Regions from separate parts of the Streptomyces sp. NPDC102283 genome, predicted to be linked through region 2. Evidence: riboswitches for the same ligand, from Rfam matches in the RefSeq annotation. Region 2 holds a riboswitch; the other holds the start of a gene.

Region 1 (10,375 bases), on a different contig from region 2:
GGATCTTCTTCTTCGTCGGACCGGTCATCGCGTTCATCGTCACCAAGCGGATCTGCCTCGGCCTCCAGCGCCGCGACCGGGAGAAGGTGCTGCACGGTCGCGAGACCGGCATCATCAAGCGCCTGCCGCACGGTGAGTTCGTCGAGATCCACGAGCCGCTCAGCCCCGGGCAGCTGCACACGCTCACGGCGCACGAGCAGTACCAGCCGCTCGACCTCGGCCCCGCGGTCGACGAGAACGGCGTCAAGCGCAAGATCTCCCCGGTGCAGAAGCTGCGTGCCAAGCTCAGCAAGGGGTACTACGCCGACGGGAACCAGATCCCCAAGGCCACCCCCGAGGAGTACAAGGAGATCAGCGAGGGCCACGGCCACCACTGATCACCTGAACCGATCGCCACCGTGAGGGCCCCGTCCATCCGATGGACGGGGCTCTTCGCGGTCTCTCCGGCTGGATAGGGTGGAGCCATCTTTCCTGACCGGCTGTGGACCCTGGAGCGGACCATGAACGTTGTGACCCCGAACGGCGGCGACAGCGTGGCGGACCGCTCCTGGCCCGGCCTCCTGAACCCCCTCCTGCGCGGCGAGGACCTCAGCTCCGAGGAGACCGCCTGGGCCATGGACCGCATCATGAGCGGCGAGGCCACCGACGCGCAGATCGCCGGGTTCGCCGTCGCGCTGCGGGCCAAGGGCGAGACCGTCGACGAGGTCACCGGACTGGTCCGCGCGATGTACGCCCACGCCAACACCATCCAGGTGCCGGGCCGGACCGTCGACATCGTCGGCACCGGCGGCGACCTCGCCAAGACGGTCAACATCTCGACCATGTCCGCGATCGTCATCGCGGGCACCGGCGCCAAGGTCGTCAAGCACGGCAACCGCGCCGCCTCCTCCGCGAGCGGCTCCTCCGACGTCCTGGAGAAGCTCGGCGTCAACCTGGAGCTGACCCCGCGGCGGGTCGTCGAGGTCGCCGAAGCGGCGGGCATCACCTTCTGCTTCGCCGTGAAGTTCCACCCCGCCCTGCGCTACGCCGCCAAGGCGCGCAAGGAACTCGGCGCACAGACCACGTTCAACATCCTGGGCCCGCTCACCAACCCGGCCCAGGTCCGCGCTCAGGCGGTCGGCGTCGCCGACGCCCGGATGGCGCCCATCGTCGCGGGCGTGCTGGCCGACCGGGGCAACTCCGCGCTGGTCTTCCGCGGTGACGACGGACTCGACGAGCTGACCACCACCGCCACCTCCCGGGTCTGGGTGGTGCGCGACGGCGCGGTCCGGGAGGAGCCCTTCGACCCGCGCGACGTCGGGCTGCCCATCGTCCCCGTCGAGGCGCTGCGCGGCGCCGACGCCTCGTACAACGCCGATGTGGCCCGCCGCCTGCTGGACGGCGAGGGCGGAGCGGTGCGCGAGGCGGTGCTGCTCAACTCGGCGGCGGCCCTGGTCGCCCTGGACCCGGGCCCCGGCACGCTGACCGAACAGCTCGCGGCGAAGATCCTCGTCGCCGCCGAGGCCATCGACTCCGGGGCCGCCAAGCGGGCCCTGGAGCGCTGGGTGGCGGCCAGCAACGCCTGAGCGCCCCCCGGAGGCGACTTTGCGGCACACGGTGTGACACAGGGCGCAGTCCGGATGCCGGACTGCGCCCTTGCGCGTGTGCGCACGTATGGCAAGATGCTGCGCAGGTCATGAGTGACAGCGACTACGGCCCCGGCCCGCTGTCCGGCAACCCTCCGTCCGTGGCGGGGTGCCCCGGGTGAAGACCAGGCCGCAGGCAGCGAGGTCTGCGGCAAGCGCGGGCCCCTCGGCATCCAGCGGATGCCAGCCCCCGGGGTCCTGGTCCCTAGGGAGTCTTCTGTGAGCAAGCGAATGCGCTAGGGCTGACCGCCCTTCTTCAGCGCACCCTCTTTCCTTTCCTCCTCCCGCGCTGCCGCGTACATCGCCGGCGCCGGATTTCGCCTGCCTTTTACGGGAGTTCGCCATGTCTGTCCCCACCGCTGCCCTCGACTCGTCGGTTTGTGCCCCGCTGCCCGTTCTGGGGCAGAACGTCACGGTCCCGCTCGTCACCGGCGGTGAGGTGACCTACGCCGCGCTCGACTACGCCGCCAGCGCCCCGGCCCTCCAGCGGGTCTGGGACGACGTCGCCGCGTACGCCCCGTACTACGGCAGCGTCCACCGCGGTGCCGGCTACCTCTCGCAGCTCTCCACCGACCTCTTCGAGAACAGCCGCCGCACGGTCGCGGAGTTCCTCGGCTGCCGCACGGACGACCAGGTGGTCTTCACCCGCTCCACGACCGACTCCCTCAACCTGCTGGCCGCCGCGATCCCCGCCGACTGCCAGGTCTTCGTCTACGAGACCGAGCACCACGCGTCCCTGCTGCCCTGGCGCGACGCCCAGGTCACCTACCTCAACGCGCCCCGCACCCCGGCCCAGGCCGTCGAGGCCCTGGAGCGCGCGCTCGCAGAACGCGACCCCTACGGCCCCGCCCTCGTCTGCGTCACCGGCGCGTCCAACGTGACCGGCGAGCTGTGGCCGGTGAGGGAGCTGGCCGCCGCCGCCCACGCGCACGGCGCCCGCATCGTCCTCGACGCCGCCCAGCTGGCCCCGCACCACCCCGTGGACATCGCCGAACTGGACGTCGACTGGGTCGCGTTCTCCGGCCACAAGCTGTACGCGCCCTTCGGCTCCGGTGTCCTGGCCGGCCGCGCCGACTGGCTCCAGGCCGCCGAGCCGTACCTCGCCGGCGGCGGCGCGTCCCGCAAGGTCGCCCGGCGCGCCGACGGCGGTGTGGACGTCGACTGGCACACCACGGCCGCCCGCCACGAGGCCGGTTCGCCCAACGTCATCGGCGTCTACTCCATCGCCTCCGCCTGCAAGGCCCTGACCGAGGCCGGCTTCGAGGGCCTGGTCGCCCGGGAGCAGGAGCTCGTGGGCCGGGTCCGGGAGGGGCTCGCCGAGGTGCCCGAGGTGCAGGTGCTCTCGCTGTTCGGCGACGACGCCCCCCGGGTCGGCGTCATCTCCTTCGTGGTGCGCGGCTGGAACAGCTCGCACTTCGCCGCCGCCCTCTCCGCCGAGTACGGCATCGGCGTGCGCGACGGCCTCTTCTGCGCCCACCCGCTGGTGCGCACCCTTCTCGGCAGCGACCCGCAGGACCCGGGCGAGTGCGGCGCCCCGGAGGCCGAGCCGGGCGAGCGGTCGCTCAACGCGATCCGGGTGAGCTTCGGCGCCGGTACGCCCGACGAGCACATCGACCGGTTCCTGCGCGCGGTCTCCGAGCTGGTCCGCGAGGGCGCCCGGTGGAACTACCGCACCGAGGACGGCCGCTGCGTCCCGGACCGGGGCGAAGCCGCCCAGGTCCGAGACACGTTCTGATGAAACACCTCGGCCGGGGACGGGCGCGCCGCCCGTCCCCGGCCGAGGTGCGTCGCCGGTGTGTCCTGGGGCCCGTCGTCAGGCCCTACGCGTCGAGGCCGATGGCGAAGGCCGCTTCCAGGTCGTGCTGGGAGTACGTACGGAACGCCACGTGGGTGTCGGTGCCCTCGACGCCAGGGATCTTGCTGATCCGGCCCGGGATGACATCGGCGAGGTCGTCGTGCCTGGCGACCCGGACCATGGCGATCAGGTCGTAGGTGCCGGTGACGGAGAAGACCTCGCTGACACTCTCCAGCGCGGCGATGGCCTCGGCGATCTCCGGAATCCGGTCCACGCTGGTCTTGATGAGCACGATCGCGGTGATCACGGCTGGCTGTCTCCCTCGGTGGCTGGAACCTTCACTCTAGCCCTCCGCCCATGAACCACCCAGGCGTAGAGGAACCCGGCCGCGAAGCCCGCCACGTGCGCGAGGTACGCCACCCCGGGACCGCTGCCCGCCCCCTGCGCCGCCGCCCACTGGAGCCCGAACCAGAAGACCAGCACGATCCAGGCGGGGAAGCGCAGCGGCAGGAAGAAGAGGAACGGGAACAGGCTGGTCACCCGGGTCCTGGGGAACAGGTGGAGAAACGCGCCGAGCACCGCGGAGATCGCCCCCGACGCACCCACCAGCGTCTGCCCGGAGTCCGCGTGGGCCGCCGCGTAGCAGACCAGCGCCACATAGCCGCAGCCCACGTAGAACAGGGCGAACCGCAGCCGGCCCATGCGCTCCTCGGCCATCGCGCCGAACACGTACAGGAACAACAGGTTCCCCAGCAGGTGCAGCCAGCTGCCGTGCACGAACAGCGCGGTGAACGGTGTCATCAGCGCGTGCGCGGAACCCTCCCACAGCTCGGCGGGGATCACTCCCCACCGCTCGAAGTACGCGGCCTGGGCGGCGAGGAGAGCCTCCTCGCTTCCGTGGGCGGCGCCGCCGAACCCGGAGAGCGGACTGATCAGGAAGGCCACACCGCAGACGCCGATCAGTCCGTAGGTGACCGGGGCGCCGCTCGACACCGCCGCGTCCCGGATCCTCCCGGCCGTGGTCCGCCAGTCGGCCTGCCGCCCATCGATCATGTACAGAGCATGGCGTACCGGTGGAGAACGGGACGGAGCGCCTCGCCGTGCCGATGCCTATACGCGAGGCCGTAGGGTTACGCCAGGACTTCCGCAGTTCGACGGCGCACCGCGAGATCCTTGGCGTAGACAAGTGGAGACGCGGCGGCGTGCCCGGCGCGGGCTCCTGGAGACGACGAAAGAGGACGCAACGATGACGACGGTTCCCCTGCCGACCGACTCGACCCGCTGGCGCTGCACGCTGTGCGGCAACCTCACGCGCTTCGACGTGACCCGCTCCTCCAAGGTCGTGGAGTACGTGCACCTCGACCTGGCCGGTGAGTCGAGTGTCGAGGAGCGGGAGGTCGTCAGTGAGACCATCGAGTCGGTCCGCTGTCGTTGGTGCAACGCGGTGGACCAGATCGAACTGGTGGACAGGCCGGGTGCCGCTTCCTGAGGAAGCGCACCCATCACATATCTATGGGGTGACGGACGGTGGATCAGCCGACCAGCGGCGCCGGACCGGCCGATGAGGCCGACGGCGGTGCAGAGGCGCTCGGCCGTCCGCTGCCCGAGGGTGTCCGACGGCGGGTGATCGCGCTGGTCTCGGACGCCTTCGGCGGCCTGACCGTCTCCGAACTGCCCGCCCAGCTACGACAGTACGCCCGGTTCACCCCGACCCGGCGGGCGAAGTTCGCGGGGAACGCGATGGCCGCCGCGCTGGAGAGCGACGCCCTCTTCCGGCAGCGCATCGGTGAGCGGCTCGGCCAGTCCCAGCCCGAGCTGACCGGTGCGCTGGAGGCCGGTTCGCCGCCCGCCGCCGCCGATCCCCTCGATGTGGCCGCGGCCGCCTACGTGCTGCGCCCGGTCGGCTGGGTGAAGCTGGTCGAATCGGCCGGCGAGGAGGTCCAGCGCGCCGACGCGGAGCGCGCCGACGAGGAGACCCGGCGCGAACTGGAGCACCTGCGCGAGGAGCTGGAGCGGGCCCGCACCCACACCCGCGCCGAGACCGAGCGGCTGCGCACCGAGCTGGAGGCGGCCCGCAAGGAGGCCGAGTCGCTGCACCGCAAGCTGCGCAGCGCCCTGAGCGAGGTGAAGCGCGGCGAGGCCGCCCTGCGCCGCGGCGCCGCCGAGGCCGACGCCCAACGCGCCGAGTCGGCCGCCCAGCTCTCCGTCGCCGAGAGCGAGTCGCGCCGGCTCAAGGGGCGACTGGGGGAGGCCGAGGCGGCCCTGGAGGCGAGCCGCCGGGCCGCCCGCGAAGGCCGCTCGGTGGAGGACATGCGGCTGCGGCTACTCCTGGACACCGTGCTGGACGCGGCTTCCGGGCTGCGGCGGGAGCTGGCGCTTCCCCCGGCGACGACGCATCCCGCCGACACCGTGGACGCGGTGGAGCCCGGTCGGATGTCACCCAAGGACATTGCCGCCAGGGCCCTTTCGGAGACCGATCCGGCCCTGCTGGACCAGCTGCTGGCGCTGCCGCAGGCCCACCTCATCGTGGACGGTTACAACGTCACCAAGACCGGGTACCCCCAGATGCCGCTGGAGAAGCAGCGGTTGCGGCTGCTGGGCGGGCTCTCGGTGCTCGCGGCGCAGACCGGCGCCGAGATGACCTGCGTCTTCGACGGGGCCGAGTTGGCCGCCCCGGTGCTGCTGGCCCCGCCCCGGGGCGTGCGGGTGCTGTTCAGCAAGGCCGGGGTCACGGCGGACGAGCTGATCCGTCAACTGGCCCGCGCGGAACCGCCGGGACGGCCCGTGGTGGTCGTCTCCACCGACCGGGAGGTGGCGGACGGCGTGGCCAAGGCCGGTGCGCGACCGGTCGCGTCCGTCTTGCTCCTCAAGCGTCTTTCGCGCGTCTAGCGGAATATGCGCGGCATGTGTGACATGCCGGATTTCTGGGAACGTACCGTCAAGTCGCCACTACACGCGGTGGGGTGAGAGTAAAGAAGTGCCTGGTGTGACGAGAAAAATCCTGTGAGGATTTGAACTGATCACAAGATGGTCACTAAGGTCATGCCTCGAACCTTCGCACGGTTGATCACCCATTGGGGGTGACGGCGAAGGAACCGCCGAGTCCGTCATGTGCACGGAGCCGGGGAATCTTTCCCCCACAGCCCGGTAGGCGGCTCTGAGGAAGAAGGAGCTCGCCTTCGTGGCGTCCCACCGTCGTCCCAAGCAGCCGAGCCGCACCCGCGTGACCGTGCTCACCGCGACCGCCGCCGCGGCCGTGGCCCTGACCTCCCAGGCCGCCCACGCCGATCCCAAGCCGAGCAAGAGCGAAGTCAAGGCGAAGGTCGACAAGCTCTACCACGAGGCCGAGGCCGCCACCGAGAAGTACAACGGGGCCAAGGAGCAGCAGGACAACCTGAAGAAGGAAGTCGACGCGCTCCAGGACAAGGTCGCCCGTGGCCAGGCCGAGCTCAACACGCTGCGCACCGAACTCGGTACGATCGCCACCGCGCAGTACCGCTCCGGCGGCATCGACCCCTCCGTGGCCCTCTTCCTCGCCTCGGACCCGGACAGCTTCCTCGACCAGGCCTCCGCGCTCGACCAGTTGACGGTCAAGCAGACGGAGTCGCTGCAGAAGATCCAGTCCAAGCAGCGCACCCTCGCCCAGCAGCGCAAGGAAGCCCAGGACAAGCTCGGCGACCTCGCCGACGTCCGCAAGGCGCTCGGCGAGAACAAGAAGAAGTACCAGGGCAAACTGGCCGACGCCCAGCAGCTGCTCAACACGCTGACCCAGGCCGAGCGCGCCAAGATGCAGAAGGACGAGCAGCGCGCCAGCCGCGCCGCCAGCGACCGGGTCGAGCTCGGCAACGAGTCCCCCGCGTCCGGCCGTGGGGCCGCCGCCCTGGCCGCCGCCGCCACGCAGATCGGCAAGCCGTACGTCTCCGGCGGCTCGGGCCCCAACTCCTACGACTGCTCCGGGCTGACGCAGTGGGCCTTCGCCCAGGCCGGCGTCTCCATCACCCGGACCACGTTCACCCAGCACAACGACGGCACGAAGATCGGCCGCAGTCAGCTCAAGCCGGGCGACCTGGTCTTCTTCAACAACCTGGCGCACGTCGGCTTCTACGCCGGCAACAACCAGATCCTGCACGCCCCGAAGCCGGGCACCGTCGTCCGCTACGAGTCGATGGACTACATGGGCACCTTCCAGTTCGGCGTCCGCATCTGACGTCACGGCATGCCCGCGGCACCCCCGAACGAGGGAATCGCCGCACACCGCACTGACGCCCCGCCCCGCCGGAGACCAAGGTCACCGGCGGGGCGGCGTCGTCTGTCCCCTCCGTCGCCACCGGCGCGGTCTTTTGCCGGTGGGTAGTCGCGCGATTACTGTCTGGCTGCCGCGCAGCTCCCGGTCTCCGTCCGCCCACCCGGGCGGCAGGGGCTGCGCACTACCGCGTCAGCGGAAGGGAGTGCGGCTACCTGTGGTGTCCCATCGCCGTTCCACACAGTCCGGCTTCACCAGAGGCGTCCGGGTCACGGTCATCTCGGCGGCCGCCGCCACCGTCGCCGCGACGCTGACCGGGGCCCCGGCGAGCGCCGACCCGAAGGACACCCGGGAGAGCGCCAAGGCCGCCGTCGACCGCCTCTACGGGGAGGCGGAGCGGGCCACCGAGCGCTTCAACGAGGCCGGGGAGCGCGTGGACCGGCTGCGCGGCGAGGCGGACCGCTCCCAGGACGCCACCGCCCGGGGCCAGGAGCGCGTCAACCGGATGCGCGACGCGCTCGGCGCGATGGCGGGCGCGCAGTACCGCACCGGCTCCATCGACCCGGCGCTCGCCCTCCTGCTCTCCGCAGACCCGGACACCTACCTGGAGCGGGCCGCCGCCCTCGACCGGGCCGGCGCCCGCCAGGCGATGACCCTGGACAAGCTGCGGCACGCACAGCGGGGGCTCGCCCAGACCCGCGCGGAGACCACCCGCGCCCTGACCGAGCTGGAGCGCAACCGGGCCGCCGTCACCCGCCACAAGCACGCCGTCGAGTCCAAGCTCCGCGAGGCCCGCCGGCTGCTGGACTCGCTGCCGCCGGAGGAACGCGCCACCTTCGACCGGGCCTCGCGCTCCGGCCGCGAGGGACCGTCCGATCTCTCCGGCGTCGCCCCGGGCTCGGCCCGCGCGATGTCCGCCGTGGCCGCCGCCCACCAGGCGCTCGGGAGACCCTACGTCTGGGGCGCCAACGGGCCCTCCGGATTCGACTGTTCCGGCCTGATGCAGTGGGCCTACGCCCAGGCCGGGGTGAGCCTGCCCCGCACCTCCCAGGCCCAGCGCCACGCGGGCCGCATGGTGCCCCTCTCCCAGGCGCAGCCGGGGGACCTGGTCGCCTACCGCGCGGACGCCAGCCACATCGGCATGTACGTCGGCAACGGCCAGGTCATCCACGCCCCCTACCCGGGCGCCCCGGTCCGCTACGATCCGGTCGGCATGATGCCCGTCTCCTCGGTGACCCGGATCTGACCGTACGACCGGATCTGACCGTACGATCGGCAGGGTGGCCGTACGAGGACGTGACGCGCGGGGGGGACGCCCCCGGGGACGACGGCGTGCGGCGGGCAGCCTGCTCGCCGTACTCCTGACCGCCTCCGCCTGCACGGCCCCCGCCGACCCGGACACCTTCCTCACCGCGGGCGCCCTCGACGCCGTCCTGGAGCGCCGCGCGGCGGCCGTCCTCGCCCACGACCCGGCGGGCTACGTCGAGGGCCTCGCGCCGGACGCCGCGAAGCTGCGGGCCGCTCAGCGCACCGAGTTGGACCGGCTCGCCGACGTGCCGCTGAAGTCCTGGGGCTACGACGTCAAGGACATCACCGAGCAGGACGGGCGATGGGCCACCGCCGACGTGGAGCTGCGCTACCGCATCGACGGGTACGACACCGCCCCGGTCGCCACCCGCCGCGTCCTGGAGCTGATGCGCGACGGCGAGCGCTGGTACATCACCGCCGACCGGCCCGCCGAGGGCGCCTCCGGGCAGCTGTGGCAGCAGGGGGACGTCGAGGTCGTCGAGGGCGCCCACAGCATCGTCCTGGGCGTCGGCCGGAGCGAGGAGGAGCTGCGCCAGGTCGCCGACACCGTGGACCTCGCCGTACCGGCCGTCTCGGACGCCTGGCCGCGCCCCTGGACCCGCCGGGTGGTCGTCCTCGTCCCGGACTCCGTCGAGGACATGGCGGGACTGCTGGGCTCGCCGGAGGCCAGCTACCGGGGCATCGCCGCCGTCACCACCGGCGAGGTCGGCGGCACCGGCGAGCGCCCGGCCATCGCCGACCGGGTGATCGTCAACCCGCAGGCGTACGCCACCCTGGGCAGCTTCGGGCAGCGGATCGTCCTGACCCATGAGACGACCCATGTCGCCACCCGGACCAGCACCTCCACCGCCACCCCGGTCTGGCTCTCCGAGGGCTTCGCCGACTGGACCGCCTACCGGGGCGAGGACCGCGCCGCCGACACCATCGCCCCGGAGCTGGCCGAGGCCGTCCGCGGCGGCCGGACCCCCGCCGAACTCCCCGCCGACCCGGACTTCGGCTTCGACGGCGACCCCGCGAAGCTGGCGGGGGCCTACGAGGGCGGCTGGCTGGCCTGCGAGCTGATCGCGGAGCGGTGGGGCCAGGAGAAGCTGATCGCCTTCTACGAGACCGTCGGAGCGCACGACGGACGCGAGGGAGCGGTGGAGCAGGCGCTGAACGCGGTGCTCGACACCACGCCCCAGCAGTTCACCGCCGACTGGCGCGACTACCTCGCCACCCGGCTCGGCTGACCCCCGCCCGCGAGCGGGGCGCCCTCCCCACGCGGCCGCCCCGGCACCGTCGACCGCCACAGCCGCCGCGCCGCGACCAGCGAGGCCGCCACCAGCAGCCCGTTCCGTACGAGGAGGAGCGTCACGCCCCACGCGTCGCTCGCCACCACACGGCCGAAGCCGATCGGGAACTCCA
Region 2 (10,375 bases):
CTGAGCACGACCCTCAACCGGCTCCAGGACGCGGGCCACCTGCGGCGCGGCAGCGAGTGCGTGATCACCGACGAGGTCATGCTCTGGGTGACCCGCACCTTCTTCTCCCGCACCGCACGCGGGGACGACTGGTGGAACGCCTTCACCCGGGGTGACGCCCCGCCGGACGAGCCCCAACGGCCGACCCGTTCGCGGGCGTTCATCCTGCTGGCGGCGCTCGGCCGGACCGCCCCCGCGCTGACGCTGTCCGCCGCCGACTGCGTACATCTGGAACCGCAGGTCAGCGAGTGGTTCGCGCGAGGCGCCACGGAAGCCGAGCTGCTGCACGCGCTCACCGGCGGGCTGCCGTCGCCCGTCCACTGCGCCGCCCGCCTCGTCGAACGGCGCCTGCGCGACAAGCTGCCGCCCGAGCGGATCCTGCCAAGCCCCCGTACGGTCCTGCGCACCCTGGAGTGCGGTGAGTGCGGGGCCCCCGGCGCGCCCGAAGCGCTGCTCGGCGGGCTCTGCCGGCCATGCCGGGGGCCGTCCCCCCAACCGCCGGTCGGCCCGCCGGGGGCCGTGCAGCCGCCTGGCGTACGGGACCGGATGAACGCGGTCCGGGCAGGCCTGACCCCCCGGTCCGAGAGGACATACCGATGAGCGTGCGGCTCACGCACAGACCGGACAGGGCACGATGGAGGGGAGGAGGCGACGCCATGACCCCCAGCACCGCCGATCACGTCCCGCACGCTCAGCTGTCCGTCGAGGACTTCGAGCAGCTCGCCCGCACGTCCCCCGAGACCGTGACGCTTGAGCTCATCAACGGAAAGCTGGAGGTCAAGCCCGTGCCGGACGGGGATCACGACGAGATCATCATGTGGGTCGCGATGCAGTGCATGCGGCAGCAGCCGGAACTGCGGCTGTACCGCGAACGCGGCCTGCGGATCGGCGGATACCGCAACGGCCGCGCCCGCCCGGACGGCACTCTGGCCCGCGCAGGCCGGTTCGCGGGTGACGGCGAGTGGTCGAGCCCGGACCGCATCCTCATGACCGTCGAGGTGACGTCGCACGACCACGACACCGACAGCCGTGATCGCACGGAGAAGCGTGACGGATACGCGGCGTCGAACATCCCGGTGTACCTCCTGATCGACCGCGAGTCGGACACTCTCGTCGTCCACAGCGAGCCCGACAAGGGCCGCTACCGGCAGCAGCTCTCGTACGACTACGGCGACGCCGTCCCCCTCCCCGGCCCCGTCGACATCACCCTGGACACCGAGGAGCTCAAGGACTACGCCCGCTGAAGCCCTACCGCGCGTCCGCCGCCAGCTGCGTCGTCGCCAGCTCGCGGTAGAGGTCGTCCCCGGCGATCAGCTCCTCATGCGTGCCCGCCGTCCGGACCCGGCCGTCCTCCAGGACCACGATGCGGTCCGCGTGCCGGACGGTGGAGAGGCGGTGCGCGATGACCAGCACCGTCGTATGTTCCGCCAGTTCGAGGATCACGTCGCGCAGCGCCTGCTCGTTGACCGCGTCCAGTTGCGAGGTCACCTCGTCGAGCAGCAGCAGCCGCGGGCGTCGCAACAGGGCCCGTGCGATGGCTATCCGCTGGCGCTCGCCGCCGGAGAGGGTGACGCCGCGGTGGCCCACCGCCGTGTCCAGGCCCTCCGGCAGCCGGTCGACGAGGCTGTCCAGACGGGTACGGGCCACCGCCTCCGTCAGCGCGTCCTCCTCGGCGTCCGGGGCGGCGAAGACGAGGTTCTCCCGCAGCGTCCCGGCCAGGACCGGCGCGTCCTGTTCCACGTACGCCAGCGAGCCCCGCAGCTCGGCCAGCGGCCAGTCCCGGATGTCCCGGCCGTCCACGGTGATGGTGCCGGAGTCGTGGTCGTAGAAGCGTTCCAGCAGGCTGAACACCGTCGACTTGCCCGCCCCCGACGGGCCCACCAGCGCGACCAGACCGCCGGTCGGGACGTCGAACGTCACCCCCTTGTGGGCGGGCGCGCGCTCGTCCCCGTACCCGAACGCCACGTCCTGGAACGTGACGCCGAGCGGAGTCGCGGGGATCTCCTGCGCTACGGCTCCGGGCGCGGCGGCCGGTTCGCCGGGCAGCGACTCGACCTCGTCGATCCTGCGGACCGCCGCGAGCCCGCTCTGCAAGCCCGTCCAGCCCTCGACCAGGCCGCCGATCGGGCCCATCAGATAGAAGAGGTAGAGCAGGAACGCGATCAGCGACGAGATCTCCAGCGAGCCGGAGGCCACCCGTGCGCCGCCCACGCCCAGCACCGCCAGGAACGCCAGCTGGATCGACATCGCCATCGTGACGTCGGAGACCGACGACCACCGCGCCACCGAGACGCCCCGGTCGTGCGCGTGCCGGGCGGCCGCCGCGACGGCCGCCGTCTCCCGCTCCTCCGCCCCGCTCGCCTTGACCGTGCGGAAGGCCTGGAGCACCCGGTCCAGTGCCGCGCCCATCGCGCCCACGGACTCCTGGGCGCGGAGCTGGGCCCGCTGGATGCGCGGCATCAGCAGCGAGGTCACGGCACCGATGCCGACGATCACGACCAGCGTCACGCCGAGCAGCGTCAGGTCCATGTACGCCATGAAGGCGATCGTCCCCAGCAGCATCAGCACGCTGTTGAACGACTCGACCAGGCCGCTGGAGAGGACCGTCCGCAGGAGGGTCGTGTCGCTGGTCACGCGTGACTGGAGGTCGCCCGGCGTCAGCCGGTCCACCGCCGGGACCTTCAACCGCATGATGCGGCCCACGAGTTGGTCGCGTGCGCGCAGGACGACGCCTTCTCCCGTACGGGACATGAGATAGCGCCCGTACGCGGAGAGGCAGGCACCGACCAGCACGAGCACGGTCAGCGCGACGAGCGGCCCGGCGGGCGAGCGGTCCGCGGCGAACGCGTCGACCGCGTGCTTCGCCATCAGCGGCATCGCGAGGCCCGCCCCGGATCCGGCGAGCGAGAGCAGGCCCGCGCGGACGAGGACGCCGCGGTGCGGGCGGACCCGGGAGAGGAGGAGACGGAGAGGGGAGGGCCCGCCCGCACCCGCCTCGCCCACGTCCGCCTTCCCGGCGGCTTTCCCTGTGACCTCCACCTCGGCGGCCTGCCCCCCGGCCTCCCCCGCCAACTGCTCAACGGGCTCCCGAGACGCGACAGCTTCCTCCGGCCCTCTGCTCCCGCCCCCGCGCTCGCGCCCTCCCTCTCCCTCTCCGTCGTTCGCTTCCGTCGTCCTCGCCACCGTGCTCACCCGGACCCCCTCCGTCTTGCGTCTGCCGTCTGCCGTCTGCCGTCACCACTGTCAAGGGACGCAGATCCGCCGGTTCCACCTGCTCTCCGGCCGTGCGGCCCCCCGCCCGCACCCCAGCATGCGGGAGAACGGCGGTGCCGCCCGCATGCTGGGGTGCGGGCGGCACCGGCCGGGCCGGCCGGAGAAACGGACCGGCCGGAGAAACGCCACAGGGGCGGCACCTCCGTGAAGGAGGTGCCGCCCCTGTGGGACGTACGGCGAACTTCGATCAGCCGGAGGGCTCCCGGGCGGACCCGGGGCCTCCGCGGCGGATCAGAAGTCCATGTCACCGCCCGGCATGCCGCCCGGAGCGGCCGCGCCGGCCTTCTCGGGCTTGTCGGCGATGACGGCCTCGGTGGTGAGGAAGAGCGCGGCGATGGACGCGGCGTTCTGCAGAGCGGAGCGCGTGACCTTCGCCGGGTCGAGAATGCCCTCGGCGATCATGTCGACGTACTCGCCGGTCGCGGCGTTGAGGCCGTGACCGATCGGCAGGTTGCGGACCTTCTCCACGACGACGCCACCCTCAAGACCACCGTTGACGGCGATCTGCTTGAGCGGGGCCTCCAGCGCGAGCTTCACGGCGTTGGCGCCGGTCGCCTCGTCGCCCGTGAGGTCGAGCTTCTCGAAGACGGCCGAGGCCTGGAGCAGAGCCACGCCACCACCGGCGACGATGCCCTCCTCGACGGCGGCCTTGGCGTTGCGCACCGCGTCCTCGATGCGGTGCTTGCGCTCCTTGAGCTCCACCTCGGTGGCGGCGCCGGCCTTGATGACGGCCACGCCGCCGGCCAGCTTCGCCAGACGCTCCTGGAGCTTCTCGCGGTCGTAGTCCGAGTCGGAGTTCTCGATCTCGGCACGGATCTGGTTGACGCGACCCTGAACCTGGTCGCTGTCACCGGCGCCGTCGACGATCGTGGTCTCGTCCTTGGTGATGACGACCTTGCGGGCACGGCCGAGCAGGTCCAGGCCGGCGTTCTCCAGCTTGAGACCGACCTCCTCGGAGATCACGGTGCCACCGGTGAGGATGGCGATGTCCGCGAGCATGGCCTTGCGGCGGTCGCCGAAGCCCGGAGCCTTGACGGCGACGGACTTGAACGTGCCCTTGATCTTGTTGACGACCAGGGTGGAGAGCGCCTCGCCCTCGACGTCCTCGGCGATGATCAGCAGGGGCTTGCCCGACTGCATGACCTTCTCCAGCAGCGGGATGAGGTCCTTGACGCTGGCGATCTTCGAGTTGACGATCAGGATGTACGGGTCGTCGAGCGACGCCTCCATACGCTCCATGTCGGTCGCGAAGTACGCCGAGATGTAGCCCTTGTCGAAGCGCATACCCTCGGTGAGCTCAAGCTCCAGACCGAAGGTCTGGGACTCCTCGACGGTGATGACGCCTTCCTTGCCGACCTTGTCCATCGCCTCGGCGATCTTGGCGCCGATCTCGGTGTCGGCGGCGGAGATGGAGGCGGTCGAAGCGATCTGCTCCTTGGTCTCCACGTCCTTGGCCTGCTCCAGCAGAGCGGCGGAGACGGCCTCGACGGCCTTCTCGATGCCCCGCTTGAGGGCCATCGGGTTGGCGCCTGCGGCGACGTTGCGCAGACCCTCGCGGACGAGAGCCTGAGCCAGAACGGTGGCGGTGGTCGTACCGTCGCCGGCGACGTCGTCCGTCTTCTTGGCGACCTCCTTGACCAGCTCCGCACCGATCTTCTCGTACGGGTCCTCGAGCTCGATCTCCTTGGCGATGGAAACACCATCGTTGGTGATCGTGGGCGCGCCCCACTTCTTCTCGAGGACGACGTTACGGCCCTTGGGGCCGAGGGTGACCTTGACGGCGTCGGCGAGCTGGTTCATCCCGCGCTCGAGACCGCGCCGTGCCTCCTCGTCGAACGCGATGATCTTGGCCATGTGAAGTGGTCCTCCCGGACAGGGGTGGATTTCTCCGGACCGAGAGGCGCCCGCGACGGACGGCCTGCCTGCGTGGTGGTTCCTTGCCCCACCACGCCTGCGGGCCTCACCGGCCCGGTCCAAGTTTCTGTCACTCTCACCTGGAGAGTGCTAACGCCAATGATTAGCACTCGACCCCTGCGAGTGCAAGCGTCCCTCTCCGGATGTGGACAGCGGGGCGCGTCGAATACGACAGCGGCACGCACCGGATGTGGACGGCGGCGCACCTCCCGGCAGGGCCGCCGGGACGCACGGAGGGCCCGGTCCCCTGATCCGGGAGCCGGGCCCTGCGTGCGTGAGTAGTGTCGTCGGACGACCGCGCCGAGCTCAGCCGACGGCGAGCTTGACCATGTCGGCCTGGGGCCCCTTCTGGCCCTGCGAGATCTCGAATTCAACTCGCTGACCCTCTTCGAGGGTGCGGTACCCGTCCATCTGGATCGCGCTGTAGTGGACGAAAACATCCGCACCACCGTCGACCGCGATGAAGCCGTACCCCTTCTCCGCGTTGAACCACTTGACGGTGCCCTGAGCCATGCCTAACTCCCCTATTACTGGCCCTTGCACGGGACCGCACTTCGCGGGCCCGGGTCGGAACTCACCCTCCGACAGGAGAGGGTGCGCGGCGCCGCAGCGCGTCGACCGCGGCCGAATGTATCCGCCCAACTGCCCTCTGCAACAGGTCAATCGGACGAGAATTCTGGGCATCGAAGAACACGCGAATATGCGGGTTTGATGAGTTTTCCGGGCAAGTCGGGCCAGGCAAAGGGTACTTATGCCGCAAGAGGTTCACGCACTTTGGCTGCTTCTTATCGGGACCGGGCGCATTCTCATATGCGGGCGGCACGGGCAGCGGACGGGGCTTCCCCAACTGTACCGTGCTCAACCATACAGAATTGCCCCCTCCGCTTCTCTCGCGGAGGGGGCAACTGTGGTCACACAGAGGTGCGGTGGGCCGCCGTGGAGCGGCCCCGGCGGTTCAGCAGCCGCCGGCGACCGCGGGGATGATCGAGACGCCCGCGCCGTCCGGCGTGGCCGCGTCCAGGCCGCCCTCGAAGCGCACGTCGTCGTCGTTGACGTACACGTTGACGAAGCGGCGCAGCTTGCCCTGGTCGTCCAGGACGCGGGCCGCGATGCCCGGGTGGTCCTTCTCCAGCGACTCGATGACCTCGGAGAGCTTGGCGCCCTCCGCCGGGACCTCGGCCTGGCCGCCCGTGTACGTACGGAGGATGGTGGGGATACGGACCTTGACGCTCATGGTGGGTGCCTTCCTGAGTCTCTGGTGATCAGCCGGCGGCGAGGCCCGCGGCGCGGAACGCGTCCAGGCTCGGCTTGATGGTGGCCGTGGCCTGCGAGGTCGCGGAGACCGCGTCCAGCGTCTTGAGCCCGTCGCCGGTGTTCAGGACGACGGTGGTGAGCGCCGGGTCGATGACGCCCGCCTCGACGAGCTTCTTCGTCACGCCGAGCGTCACGCCGCCCGCCGTCTCGCCGAAGATGCCCTCGGTGCGCGCCAGCAGCTTGATCGCGTCGACGACCTGCTCGTCGGTCACGTCCTCCACCGCGCCGCCGGTGCGGCGGGCGATGTCCAGGACGTACGGGCCGTCCGCGGGGTTGCCGATGGCCAGCGACTTGGCGATGGTGTTCGGCTTCTGCGGGCGCACCACGTCGTGGCCCGCCTTGAAGGCGGCGGAGACCGGGGAGCAGCCCTCGGCCTGGGCGCCGAAGATCTTGTACGGGCGGTCCTCGACGAGGCCGAGCTTGATCAGCTCCTGGAAGCCCTTGTCGATCTTCGTGAGCTGGGAGCCGGACGCGATCGGGATGACGATCTGGTCGGGCAGCCGCCAGCCGAGCTGCTCGCAGATCTCGTACGCCAGCGTCTTGGAGCCCTCGCCGTAGTACGGGCGCAGGTTGACGTTGACGAAGCCCCAGCCCTCGCCGAGCGGGTCGCCGATGAGCTCGGAGCAGAAGCGGTTGACGTCGTCGTAGTTGCCCTCGATGCCGACCAGCTCACCGCCGTACACCGCGGCCATGACGACCTTGCCCTGCTCCAGGTCGTGCGGGATGAACACGCAGGAGCGCAGGCCGGCCCGGGCGGCGGCGGCGCCGACGGCTCCGGCCAGGTTGCCCGTGGAGGAGCAGGAGAGGGTGGTGAAGCCGAAGGCGCGGGCGGCCTCGACGGCGATGGCGACGACGCGGTCCTTGAAGGAGTGCGTCGGGTTGCCGGAGTCGTCCTTCACGTACAGGCCGCCGGTGACGCCCAGCTCACGGGCGAGGTTGTCGGCCTTGACGAGCTTGGTGAAGCCGGGGTTGATGTTGGGCTTCTCCGCGACGTCGGCGGGCACCGGCAGCAGCGGGGCGTAGCGCCAGATGTTGTTCGGGCCGGCCTCGATGCGCCTGCGCAGCTCCTCCGGGGAGCCGGTGGGCAGGTCGTAGGCCACTTCCAGCGGCCCGAAACAGGACGCACAGGCGAAGAGGGGGCCGAGCTCGAAACGCTCGCCGCACTCGCGGCAGGAAAGCGCCGCGGCGGGGCCGAGATCGACGGCCGGGGCGGAAGAAGCGGTGCTGCCTGCAACGGTCTGAACAGCCATGATGGCGGAGGTCCCTTTCTCCTCATCTTCCCTGCGACGCATTTCGCCGCAAGACGGAATTGGCACCTTCCCCACCGTGACCTCGCGGTCGGCAGGAGGGTTGCCGGGACTTCAACGGGCCGTTCCCTCAGTCCCTCTGGATGAGCTCTTATGGCGCTGGATCTTCGATCCAGGCGTTTATGTGCGGTCCGACCCCGACATGCGACGGTCGTACGCGTTGTTCAAGACTGTAACCGAAGCACCGGACCGTTGAGATAGTCGTCCGAACCGCGAGATGGATCACACACAGGGAGTGCCGACCGTGCTCGAAGAGGTGGAACGCTGGCTGACCAGGCGTTCCTGGTCGTCCGGCGACCGCCCGCTGAACCGGCTCACCGACGCCCGGGACGCCGATCCTCGCGCCACGTCCGTGAGCGTGGTGCTGCCCGCGCTGAACGAGGAGGCCACGGTCGGCGCAATCGTGGCGACGATCCGCCGGGAGCTGATGGAGAAGGTCCGGCTCGTCGACGAACTCGTGGTGATCGACTCCGGCTCCACCGACGCCACCGCCGCCGTGGCCCGGGCGGCGGGCGCCCGGGTGGTCCACCGGGACGCGATCCTGCCCCGGATACCGGCCCTGCCCGGCAAGGGCGAGGTGCTGTGGCGGTCACTTCTGGTGACCAGCGGCGAGATCGTCTGCTTCGTGGACGCCGACCTCAGGGACTTCTCCGCGGACTTCGTCTCGGGCACGGTCGGACCGCTGCTGACCGACCCGTCCGTCCAGTTCGTCAAGGCGATGTACGACCGCCCGCTCGGTGACAGCGCAGGTCAGGGGGGTCGGGTCACCGAGCTGGTGGCGCGCCCGCTGCTCAATCTGCACTGGCCCCAGCTGGCCGGGTTCGTGCAGCCGCTGGGCGGCGAGTACGCGGTGCGGCGGTCCCTGCTGGAACGGCTGCCGTTCCCGGTCGGTTACGGAGTGGAGCTGGGGCTGCTGGTGGACGCGCTGCACACGGTGGGCCTGGACGCGCTGGGCCAGGTCGACGTCGGCGTACGCAGACACCGCCACCAGGACGGGCAGGCGCTGGGCCGGATGGCGGCGGCGATCTACCGCACGGCGCAGCTGCGGCTCTCCCGGGGCCATCTGGTGCGGCCCGCGCTGACCCAGTTCGAGCGCGGCGAGGACGGCTTCGTGCCCCGCACCCATGCGGTGGACACGGAGGAACGGCCGCCGGTGCGGGAGATCGCGGAGTACGCGGAGCGCCACGCGGCCTGAGACCGGCGGGCGGCCGGTGCGCGCCGCCGGGCGGGAGCGACCTGGGCCACGGGAGGAGGCCCGGGAGGCGTTTGGGGGCTTCCCGAACGGGCTAGGTTCCGCTACATGGTCTCCGAGCACGCCGAACACGAAGCCGAACACGAAGCCGAACCCGGCCCCGCGGCCGCCGCCACCGCCCAGGTCCTCGTCGCGTCCAACCGCGGCCCCGTCTCGTACACACTCGGCGAGGACGGGACGCTCGACGCCAAGCGCGGCGGCGGAGGTCTCGTCTCCGGGCTGAGCGCCGTCGACGACAAGCTGTGGGTCTGCGCGGCCCTCGGCGACGGGGACCGCGAGGCGGTGCGGCGCGGGGTCGGCGAGGCGGGCGTGCGGATGCTCGACATCGACCCCGAGGTCCACGCCGACGCGTACAACGGCATCGCCAACTCGGTGCTGTGGTTCGTCCACCACCTGCTCTACCAGACGCCCGTCGAGCCGGTCTTCGACGCGGAGTTCCGACGTCAGTGGGCCTCGTACGAGACGTACAACCGGGCCTTCGCCCGGGCGCTGGCCGAGGAGGCGGGCCCCGGGGCGTCGGTCCTCGTCCAGGACTACCACCTGGCCCTGGTCCCCGGCATGCTCCGTGAGCTGCGCCCGGACCTCAGGATCGGCCACTTCTCGCACACCCCGTGGGCGCCCGTCGACTACTACCGGCTGCTGCCCGACGACATCGCGGAGCAGTTGCTGCAGGGCATCCTCGGCGCGGACCGGGCCGCGTTCCTGACCCGCCGCTGGGCGGACGCGTTCATCGGCTGCTGCACGGAGATCCTCGGCGGGACGGGCCGGACCAGGATCGGGGTGCACGGCCTCGGGGCCGACGCTGACTTCCTGCGCCGGCGCTCGCACGAGGCGGACGTGGACGAGCGGATGGCGGCGCTGCGGGAGCAGGTGGGCGAGGGCCGGAAGACCATCGTCCGGGTGGACCGCACCGAGCTGTCCAAGAACATCGTGCGCGGCCTGCACGCGTACCGGGCCCTGCTGGACGCCCACCCCGAATGGCGCGAGCGCGTCGTGCACATCGCCTTCGCCTACCCCTCCCGGCAGGACCTCGCCGTCTACCGGGACTACACGGCGGCGGTGCAGACCCTGGCCACGGAGATCAACGGGGCGTACGGCACCGAGAGCTGGACGCCGGTCGTCCTCCACGTCAAGGACGACTTCGCCCGCTCGCTGGCCGCGTACCGGCTGGCGGACGTGGCCCTGGTCAACCCGATCCGCGACGGCATGAACCTGGTCGCCAAGGAGGTCCCCGTCGTCTCCGACCACGGCTGCGCGCTGGTGCTGTCACGGGAGG

Evidence for each region. A riboswitch is a leader RNA that binds a small molecule or an ion and turns the genes downstream of it on or off. The one in region 2 is predicted to bind S-adenosylmethionine.
Region 1: another riboswitch for S-adenosylmethionine. It lies ahead of ACIRJT_RS08060 (aminotransferase class V-fold PLP-dependent enzyme); the one in region 2 lies ahead of thrC (threonine synthase).

Annotation. Positions count from the first base shown of each region.
Region 1 is NZ_JBIWLQ010000003.1:282,180-292,554, forward strand. It holds gene ACIRJT_RS08050 (cytochrome bc complex cytochrome b subunit) at 1-377, shown strand, start outside; gene trpD (anthranilate phosphoribosyltransferase) at 501-1,565, shown strand; SAM riboswitch class IV at 1,672-1,789, shown strand; gene ACIRJT_RS08060 (aminotransferase class V-fold PLP-dependent enzyme) at 1,969-3,360, shown strand; gene ACIRJT_RS08065 (Lrp/AsnC family transcriptional regulator) at 3,446-3,727, opposite strand; gene ACIRJT_RS08070 (rhomboid family intramembrane serine protease) at 3,724-4,473, opposite strand; gene ACIRJT_RS08075 (hypothetical protein) at 4,667-4,909, shown strand; gene ACIRJT_RS08080 (NYN domain-containing protein) at 4,948-6,309, shown strand; gene ACIRJT_RS08085 (NlpC/P60 family protein) at 6,602-7,627, shown strand; gene ACIRJT_RS08090 (NlpC/P60 family protein) at 7,881-8,909, shown strand; gene ACIRJT_RS08095 (hypothetical protein) at 8,944-10,200, shown strand; gene ACIRJT_RS08100 (glycosyltransferase 87 family protein) at 10,176-10,375, opposite strand, start outside.
Region 2 is NZ_JBIWLQ010000018.1:154,933-165,307, reverse strand. It holds gene ACIRJT_RS30150 (hypothetical protein) at 1-639, shown strand, start outside; gene ACIRJT_RS30145 (Uma2 family endonuclease) at 696-1,283, shown strand; gene ACIRJT_RS30140 (ABC transporter ATP-binding protein) at 1,288-3,078, opposite strand; gene groL (chaperonin GroEL) at 3,544-5,166, opposite strand; gene ACIRJT_RS30130 (cold-shock protein) at 5,533-5,739, opposite strand; gene ACIRJT_RS30125 (MoaD/ThiS family protein) at 6,182-6,460, opposite strand; gene thrC (threonine synthase) at 6,489-7,790, opposite strand; SAM riboswitch class I at 7,810-7,937, opposite strand; gene ACIRJT_RS30115 (glucosyl-3-phosphoglycerate synthase) at 8,092-9,042, shown strand; gene ACIRJT_RS30110 (trehalose-6-phosphate synthase) at 9,148-10,375, shown strand, end outside.